Regions from separate parts of the Glaciecola siphonariae genome, predicted to be linked through region 3. Evidence: predicted binding sites of a transcription regulator. Region 3 holds the regulator's gene; each other region holds the start of a gene.

Region 1 (3,289 bases), on a different contig from region 3:
GCTCGTCATTACTCATATTGCTTGGAAACATACCCTCTTCAACACCGGCAAGCACGACTAAGGGAAATTCCAAGCCCTTTGCGGTGTGTATTGTCATCATTTGCACCGCATCTTGGTCGGCGTCGGCTTGTGCATCTCCTGCCTCTAAGGATGCATGGGCTAAAAATGCTGCCATTGGGGTCATTTCTTCGGCATCTTCTGGGGCCTCAAATTGCTTACAGGCGGTCACTAATTCTTGTAAGTTTTCAACTCGTGCCTGCGCCTTTTCGCCCTTTTCAGCCTGATACATCGCATATAAGCCCGACCCCTTAATGATATCGTCTGCTTTTTTCTCAAGCGGTAGGGGAGCGACTTTTTCAGTCAGCTTTTTGATAAGGTCAATAAAGCTTTGAAGCGCATTCGCCGCCCTGCCAGACAATAGCTTGGCGCTGAGCATAGTTTGACTGGCATCCCACATCGACAGCTCGTGCTCGCGGGCATGGCTACGAATGTTAGCCAAGGTTTTTTCGCCCATCCCGCGAGTAGGTGTGTTTACTACCCGCTCAAAGGCTGCGTCATCTATTACGTTATTTATAAGGCGCATGTATGCTAAGGCGTCTTTGATTTCTTGACGCTCAAAAAAGCGCAGGCCGCCATAGATGCGATAAGCCAATCCTTCATGCAGTAAAGCCTCTTCTAATACACGAGACTGCGCATTGTTACGATATAAAATAGCGCAGTCTTTCAGCGCGGCGCCATCATCAAAAAACTGCTTGATGCGCGACACAATAAACCGCGCTTCGTCCATCTCGTTAAAACCGGCATATAGGGCTATTTTTTTTCCTTCTGCTCCCTCTGTCCACAGGTCTTTTCCTAAGCGGCCCTGATTGTTGGCAATCACTGCGTTAGCTGCCTGCAAAATATTGCTGGTGGAGCGATAGTTTTGTTCAAGGCGAATGGTAATGCTTGAGGGGAAATCTTTTAGAAAGTGAGAAATATTTTCAACGTTAGCGCCTCGCCATCCATAAATAGATTGGTCGTCATCGCCCACTATCATCATGCTGTTTTCAGGGCTTTTGAGCAATTTCAGCCATGCATATTGAATGTTGTTTGTATCTTGAAATTCGTCTACTAAGACCGCTCTAAAGCGTTTTTGATAATGATGACGAAGCGACTCATTGTCGCGCAAAATCTCAAAGGCTAACAGCAAGAGTTCAGCAAAATCGACCAGCCCAGAGCGTTTGCAAGTCTGCTCATAAGCCGCGTAAATTTCTTTCATTTTTTGCTGCGTTGGGTCGTTGTGGGTTTCAACATGAGCCGCACGCAGACCTTCGTCTTTATTGCCGTTTATAAACCACTGGATTTGTTTCGCCGGCCAGTGTTTCTCGTCCAAGTTCATTGCTTTAAGTAAGCGTTTTATTAAACGATACTGATCGTCCGAATCAAGAATACTAAAATTTTGCGGCAGGCCGGCATCTTCGTAGTGCAGGCGCAGAAGTCGATGCGCGAGCCCGTGAAAAGTGCCAATCCACATGCTGTTCATAGGCGCTTTCATGAGATGCTCAACACGCCCGCGCATTTCTCTTGCGGCTTTATTGGTAAAGGTAACCGCCAAAATGCTAAAGGGTGCGATGGCTTCAACTTCCATCATCCACGCAATACGATGCACCAACACACGCGTTTTGCCGCTACCCGCCCCCGCGAGCACCAACATATTGGCATTGGGCGCTGCCACCGCCTCTCGCTGTTTATCATTGAGTTGGTCGAGCAGTCGTGATACATCCATTCAGTAAACCTTTAAGTCGTTTTTGCGTAATAACGTTAAGTAAAATAAGCTGCCAATAGTGTAGCAAACAATGTGATGTTTTTATCACATAGCTGTTTATTTATACAGTTTTTTATTGTTAGAGCATTAGCTTTTTAAAACAGCGCGTACAGCGCGATGGATTATTCATGAACCTACTATACCAACGCACAGAAACCGACAATGAAATTGTTGTCGTATTTAGGCCCTATTCTATGTACGTACTGTTGTTTGTTTTGTTGTTGCTCATGGCTGTTACCTTTGTACCGAGCCTAGAGGCTTATGCTTACATTGCTAATGTATTAATGCCCATTGCTGCGCTAGTGGTGATTGTTCGCATTGTATTTATGCATAAGGTAAATAGCGAAGTGCGACAGGCGATGCGCGACGACAAGGTCACCATAAGCGGCGGCAAACTAAGCGCCAGTAAGCCTCTTACCTTTGTTATCGCTAAAAAGTGATTCCCCAAAAGTGATTACCCAAAAGCGAGTCCTACAAAGGGATTTCAAACAAGCGATATATAGGAATAACACGGCCAAGCTACCCCGAGCATGAACCGTTTTAGTTTATGCTTAGGCGGTCGATACAAAGATATGCAAAAATTCACCGCGATAGATACAGCTTCATGAGTAATAGCCCGACGCTTATCAGGATTAAAAGCGCGCTTGCAAAAAGCGTGCTGCCAGAAGGGCCTGTTGAGAACGGCTTTTTAGTGCGTTCAGTCTTGGTAATGTGTATTTTAGGCGCGCTCATTATCGCGCCGTTTTCTTGGCTCAATTTTTATCAAGGTCGCAGCCTAATTGGCATTGCCTCGGTTGCGGTGCTTGTTGTATGCGTACTTAATACAGTCGCGTCGTTTAGAGGTAAATACGTGCTATGGCTAAATTTATGGGGCGCAGCGCCAGCGCTCGCATTCTCCATCGTGTTTGCCATTGAAAAACTTGGCGTGATAGGCACCTTTTGGACCTACATGGCTTTGTGTACTTACTACTTAATTTTGCCGCTAAAATATGCAGTAAAAGCCGCGATTGTGCTATTTGTTGTGGCGTCTGTTACTGCCTTTTTTTATGTTGACGTAAAAGTGCTCGTGCGTTTTATGGTGACCAGTTTAGGCTGCGGCTCGTTTATGTATTTTTGTTTTCGAGAAATTGAAAACCAACGTAATTTGCTTAGCACACAGTCGCTGACCGACCCTTTGACCGGAGCCTTCAATCGTCAGTCTTTACAAGATACCCTTGCGCAGTTTGCGCATCAACAGCACGTCAACGACACAACATCAACGCTTTGCATGTTCGATATAGACCACTTTAAACATATCAACGACGATTTTGGGCATGATGTGGGCGATAAGGTATTAAAAGCATTCAGTGCCATCATTACCCAGCATATGCGCTCAGACGACAAATTATTCAGGGTAGGGGGTGAAGAGTTTTTACTATTAATGCCCAATACTACTAAAACACACGCCGCTAGCATTGCCGAATGCATTCGAGAAACGCTAAGTAG
Region 2 (3,289 bases), on a different contig from region 3:
ACTTGCCTCCACTGCAGAATTTTTAATGAGTAGCGCAGCAAAACACATTACCGCGCAGGCCATTGTATTAGACGGTGGCTGGACCGCTCGATAGCGCCAGATTTAAGCGATTGCTCCAAGGGTTAAGATTAAAAAGACGCAGCTAAGCTTTGTTTTTACTCAGTAAACCACATAGATTTTACAGGTAAGTACAGTTTTTTCTTGCAAGCTGTGTGTGCTTCTATAATCTGTTACTAAGCTTATGTTTGAAGAGAGTTATTTATGCGGTACACCACTGTGGGTTTAATTGGAAAGCCAAGCCATGAAGCCACTCACAGCAGTATTGAAATATTGATAGACGAGCTCAATAAGCGCAACTGCACTATATTGATTGAGAACCGCATAGCTCAGAGCATGAACGATAGCTCAAATGCCGCGTCGATGGCGCAAATAGGCGAACAAGCAGACCTCGCCATTGTTGTGGGTGGAGACGGAAATATGCTTGGCGCAGCACGTGTACTGGCCGAATACGACGTGGATGTGGTGGGCGTAAACCGCGGTAACCTAGGGTTTTTAACCGACATTAACCCTGAAGATATTCCTCAGCAACTCGACCATATATTTAATAATAAAACCTATCGCGAAAAACGCTTTATTCTTGAAGCTCAAGTGTTCCGAGATGATAAGTTGCAGCAATCTCATAGCGCGATAAACGAGGTGGTACTGCACCATAGTAAAGTGGCACACATGATGGAATTTGAGCTCTATGTGGGCAGCGACTTTGTGTTTAGTCAACGCTCCGATGGTTTGATTATTGCCACACCTACAGGCTCTACTGCGTATTCGCTTTCTGGCGGCGGTCCGATACTCGTGCCTCACCTAGATGCTCTTACGCTTGTCCCTATGTTTCCACACACCTTAAGCAACCGACCGGTTGTGGTAGATGCAAACAGTGAAATCACGCTCAAAATTTCAAAAAAGAATACCGATAGCGTACAAATCAGCTGCGACAGCCATGTGGTAATAGCGGTTGAGCCGGGAGATTACGTAAAAATTCGAAAGAATAAAAAGCATTTGACCCTAGTGCACCCGCCCGACTACAACTATTTTAATGTGCTGCGCACCAAGCTCAACTGGGGCAGTAAACTGTATTAAGTAGCGACATATAAGCTAGCATTGACGATTTACGTCATCATAAAATTACAAAAACAAAGCTAAAAGCCAGTCTTTACACACTGCTAAATACTGTATATATTATCAGTATCAATTGCGGGAGTGTGCATCATGCTTGTTCATATAGATATTAAGAATTTTACCGTTGTAAAACATGTTGAGTTAAGTCTGCATAAAGGTTTAACCGCCATCACCGGTGAGACCGGCGCGGGTAAGTCAATCGCGCTAGACGCCCTCGGCTTGTGTTTAGGACAACGTGCTGAGTCAAATATTGTTCGCCAAGGCGCGCAGCGAGCAGAAGTTGTGACGCATTTTGATATTAATAAGTTACCCAAAGTTAAAGCCTGGCTTAATGAGCAAATGCTTGCACAAGACGATAACCCAGACGAGTGCTTTATTCGCCGCGTTGTAAGCAAAGAGGGACGCTCTAAAGCATTCATCAATGGCGTTGCGGTAACCTTAGCCCAACTCAAAAGCTTAGGCGCAATGGTTGCTCACATTCATGGTCAAAACGATCATCATCAGTTTTTAAAACCCGACAATCAATTAGCACTGCTAGACGGCTATGCTCAGCACAGCGAACTTTTGGCCAAAACTAAACAAGCTTATCTTGATTACAGCGAACAATCTAAACGCCTAAAGGCCCTACAACTAGCTCAACAGCAACGCCTCGACCGCGTAAGCCTTTTACAATATCAGGTGGACGAACTCGACCTGTTTGCTTTATCAGAAGGTGAGTTTGAACAGCTTGAGGCCGATTTTAAAAAACTCAACTCTGTTCAAGAACTCATCGAGAGCGCCGAAAAGTCGTGCTACCTATTAAAAGATGACGAGCAAAACAATGCCTTATCACTGCTAAACTCCGCCCTTCGGAGCTTAGCCGATAATTTAGATACTGACCCTGCATTAAAAGACGCACATGAACTGCTGCAAGGCGCAGTGATACAGGCTGAAGAAGCTTATACCGAGCTTTCTCACTATCAATCGGGCCTTGAAACCGACCCAGAACAGTTAAAAGCAATTGAGCAGCGCTATGCAAGCGCCCTTGATTTGGCTCGCAAACACGCAGTAGCGCCAGAAAATCTACATATTTGTCATGCTGAGCTTGCCGCCGAACTTGCCTTATTACAGAGCGAAGAAGCCTCGCTTGCTGATTTAGAAGCTAGTTACACCCAAACCCTAGAGGATTATCGCAAGTGCGCTCATGCGCTACATAAGTCGCGTCAGGTCGCTGCAGACAAGCTCTCCGAAGAGATTGCACAAAGTATTAAACAAATGAATTTGCCTCACGCGGTGGTAAGCACAACGCTGACTCATCATGAACAAAATGCACCCAGTGCAAAAGGAAATGACGAAATACGCTTGCTTGTATCGGTAAATCCCGGCCAAGCACCAGACGTACTAGAGAAAGTGGTGTCTGGCGGTGAGCTCGCCCGAATTGGTTTGGCCATTCAGGTCATTCGTTCGCGAGACTACAGCATCCCTACCCTAGTATTTGACGAAGTTGATACTGGCATAAGCGGACAAACCGCATCGATTGTCGGCAAACTCTTAAACAAATTGGGGGCGCAGTCTCAGGTAATTTGCGTGACGCATTTGCCGCAAGTTGCTGCACAAGGTCATCATCAGTTATTTGTTACTAAATTAACCGATGGCGTTAGCACCGAAACAAAAGTGCTCAAACTCACTAAAGAGGAGCGGGTAAATGAAATCGCGCGCTTGCTTGCAGGAGATGAACTTACCGACACGGCAATTGCGAACGCTAAAGACCTACTAAAACAATAAACGATGGCTTACACAAACTTCGTGATGAATTTTTAAACAAAATCGTCTCAAATTGCGTTCTGACTGCTACTTGAACCAATTAGGCATTGATTGGTCAGAGCCTTGTAAGGTAGTATCTTGGCGAAATTTTTAAATGGAAGTCGTATGAAGTTTTTAAGCATTATTATCTTGTCGTTCACGCTCTTAACTGGCTGCACCGACTGGATTTATCGAATCGACGTGCCTCAGGGTAATTTCTTAGATCAAAAAGACGTGAACAAGTTAAGAGTAGAAATGACCAAAGAGCAGGTTCGCTTTGTGTTAGGTAACCCTGTGGTTGAAGATAGCTTTAGTGATGATACTTGGTATTATT
Region 3 (3,289 bases):
GTCACTAAACCTTCATGATAAATCACATAGGTGAGTAACAAATAGTCCATGTGGCTGCGATGGCAGGGTACGTAGATAATTTCATGGCCGTTTTGTGCAAGCTCACGCACACGTTCAGGATGACCTACTTCAATGCCATCGTAAATTTTATTCCATACACGTTTGAGCAATCTGTCGCCTATGCGAATTAAGCCTTCACGATAGTCAGCAGAAATTTCGTTGATGTATGCGAGCGCATCTTCTCGGCCCTTTTCGTAACTAATTGCTTTGTGCTTCACCTCATCGCTAATAGCGCTCTTTACTGAGCTTGCGCCTAAAATTGAGTTGTATAAGGTTTGTCGTTCGAGCAGTGTAGGGCCAGAAAGCGTTTGTCGTTTGCGCTGAAAATGGGTGCGGGCAACGCGTACAAGTTTCTGAGCAATTTGCTTGTCGCTGCCGTGTAGTTGCGACATTTGGCGGGTAGAAACCGCAGGCGAATAACTAACAAAGTTATCGCGGCCAAATATCAACACAATAAATAACTTTCTTAACCAGTTGGGTGAGGCTTTGCTAGCAAAAAGCTGCGCAAAGCCGCTTTTTTCTTTTCCGGCCGAGCGACCCCACGAAATAAACACAGGCAGAATTTGTAAATCGATTTCTGGGTGTTCGCGGTGCAGATGAAAGTACTCGGTAAAAACATCTTCAATCGATGTCTTAGACACCCGGCGCGTTAAAAGGCTTTGTGGACGTGTTAAAAAATAGCGTCTTTTCCGTTCTTGTCCGGCAATTTCAATAGGCTCAAAAACGCTCGGCAATCCCAATGCTTTGGTTGACTTTTCAAGGGCAACTTGGTCTGTAAAAGACTCCGTTTGCAACAAATATAAAATGGGTTTGCTTTTATCAATGCCCAATTCTTTTTCAAGATTTGCAGGGACACTTTTTACCGACACTAACCAACCAACCGCTTTCGATACGAGCCAACGAAAGGCAGAACCAATATTTAGCATGTGCGCTCCGAACTAACTTAGTCACTGAATAATAACACGCTTTGCGAAAGTGGAATATTAATAAGCGTTGTTCAAAAAAGGTCAAAAGGCGTGATCATCACCACAAACCTTAACAAGAGTGTTGCGCTTTGCGATTAAAAAGTTATACTCGACTTAACTGTATAGAAAAACAGGCTGGTTATGCGTCCACTAACTCCACGTCAAGAAGAAGTGCTCAATCTGATCAAATCTACCATGATAGATACGGGCATGCCCCCTACTCGCGCTGAGATAGCGCGCGAACTCGGCTTTAAATCCGCTAACGCGGCAGAAGAGCATTTGAAGGCGCTTGCAAAAAAGAACGTAATAGAAATTCTTCCGGGTACTTCTCGAGGCATTCGATTGAACTGCGCGCTCGAAGACAATGTTGAACAAGGCATTCCTTTGATTGGCCGTGTTGCAGCCGGACAACCTATATTGGCGCAAGAGCATGTTGACTCTCACTATAAAGTAGACCCTGCAATGTTTCATCCGGGCGCAGATTTTTTATTGCGTGTTAACGGTATGAGTATGAAGAAAATCGGCATTATGGACGGTGATTTGCTTGCCGTACACAAAACTAATAATGTGCGAAACGGGCAGGTTGTGGTGGCACGTATTGACGAAGATGTGACGGTAAAACGCTTCGAGAAGAAAGGGCCATTAGTGATTTTGCATGCCGAAAATGATGACTTTTCGCCCATTGAGGTAGACCTACGCTCTCAATACTTTGAAATTGAGGGACTAGCGGTTGGCGTTATTCGGGATAATGTAGACTTCAATTAGAGGGCCTTCGCCTAATTGGCCTCCGCCGGCAATTAGCCCTGTTGGTGTCACTCTCACCTATTGCTGGCATGCGAATCTCAACTCGCTTTGGCTCGAATGTCGAGAAAATGCGAGTAGTAGTTTCATGCTGTGAACTTAACGAGAAAGCGCTACGCTCAAATTAGGGTAAACGGCTTGGTAATTCTCGCCCAAATATAAATCAACTGAAACTCGCCCTTATAGAAACATGACGGCGAGTTTTTTTGCTTTTTTTATTGAGATATTTATCTAGATTCTCTCTCACAATCGCGCGAGCCATTGCGCAAAATTTTATATTTGCGTAACAAAAAATTCACAGCATGGTGTTTGTTTTTTACACGCTTTATTTTCTTTTGATTAAAAAAACAGCAAACTCGTGGATAATTCGAACTGTTTGTATGGTTTTTCTCCAAAAAGTACTAGACGTAAGCTTTTGTTTGATTAATCATTATACAGTTATTCACATTCTAATAACATCCGACGTTAATTCGTATCGAAACACGCTTACTTAAGCTGTAAATTTTGATAAAACACATAATGCGTCAACCTCAATTTTGGGAGTCAAGTGTGAAGTCGCTGCAAATTGCTTTAAGTACTCTATTGATGAGTGCGCCGATGATGTCGCTAGCCACTACTGCTGGTGAGCGGTCAGATTTAAACCTGCGTCCAGGCGTAACAGAGATTAGCCAACAGGTGTATGGCCTACATATGATGATGTTCTACATCTGCATAGGCATTGCTGTGTTGGTTTTCGGGGTTATGTTTTACTCAATGGTGAAACACCGTAAGTCCAAGGGCGCTAAACCTGCGCATTTCCATGAAAATGTAAAAGTAGAGATTGCGTGGACAGTAGTGCCGTTCTTAATCCTCATTGCCATGGCTGTGCCAGCGGCAAATACGCTGATAGATATGGAAGACGTGTCTAAACCTGACCTGACGGTATTGGTCACTGGTTCTCAGTGGAAATGGCATTACAAGTACATGGATAACGATGTTGAGTTTTTCTCTACACTCGCTACTCAGCAAGAACAAATCCGCAACAAGTTTACAAAGGGCGAAAACTATCTGCTCGAAGTTGACCGTCCTCTCGTGATTCCTACTGGCCAAAAAGTGCGTTTTCTCATCACCTCCGATGATGTTATTCATTCTTGGTGGGTGCCTGATTTTGCCGTTAAGAAAGATGCTAATCCCGGTTTTATAAACGAAGCATGGACTAACGTGAATGAGCCCGGTGTATACCGTGGTCAGTGTGCGGAGCTGTGTGGTAAAGACCACGGGTTTATGCCCATCGTGGTCATCGCGAAAGATCCTGCAGATTATCAAGCATGGATTGAAGAACAAGAAGCGATTGCCATTCGTGCCAAAGAAGAAGAGCAGCGTTTGTTGGCGATGAACATGTCGATGGAAGAGCTGATGACTGATGGGAAACGCGTATATGAAGCTGTTTGCGCTGCATGTCATATGCCAAATGGTGAAGGTCT

What was found. The regulator LexA, encoded in region 3, represses DNA repair genes until DNA is damaged. The targets are predictions, from matches to a motif close to TACTGTATNNNNATACAGTA.
Region 1: uvrD (DNA helicase II) is a predicted target of LexA. The motif match lies at 1,856-1,875, and genes of this name have one in related genera.
Region 2: recN (DNA repair protein RecN) is a predicted target of LexA. The motif match lies at 1,223-1,242, and genes of this name have one in related genera.

Annotation. Positions count from the first base shown of each region.
Region 1 covers NZ_JBHSGU010000005.1:442,272-445,560, reverse strand. Annotated here, with positions in the region: gene uvrD (DNA helicase II) at 1-1,765, opposite strand, end outside; gene ACFO4O_RS13115 (hypothetical protein) at 1,933-2,244, shown strand; gene ACFO4O_RS13110 (GGDEF domain-containing protein) at 2,409-3,289, shown strand, end outside.
Region 2 covers NZ_JBHSGU010000002.1:1,084,118-1,087,406, forward strand. Annotated here, with positions in the region: gene ACFO4O_RS06165 (3-hydroxybutyrate dehydrogenase) at 1-94, shown strand, start outside; gene nadK (NAD(+) kinase) at 262-1,134, shown strand; gene recN (DNA repair protein RecN) at 1,264-2,937, shown strand; gene ACFO4O_RS06180 (outer membrane protein assembly factor BamE) at 3,082-3,289, shown strand, end outside.
Region 3 covers NZ_JBHSGU010000001.1:117,963-121,251, reverse strand. Annotated here, with positions in the region: gene plsB (glycerol-3-phosphate 1-O-acyltransferase PlsB) at 1-986, opposite strand, end outside; gene lexA (transcriptional repressor LexA) at 1,167-1,790, shown strand; gene coxB (cytochrome c oxidase subunit II) at 2,412-3,289, shown strand, end outside.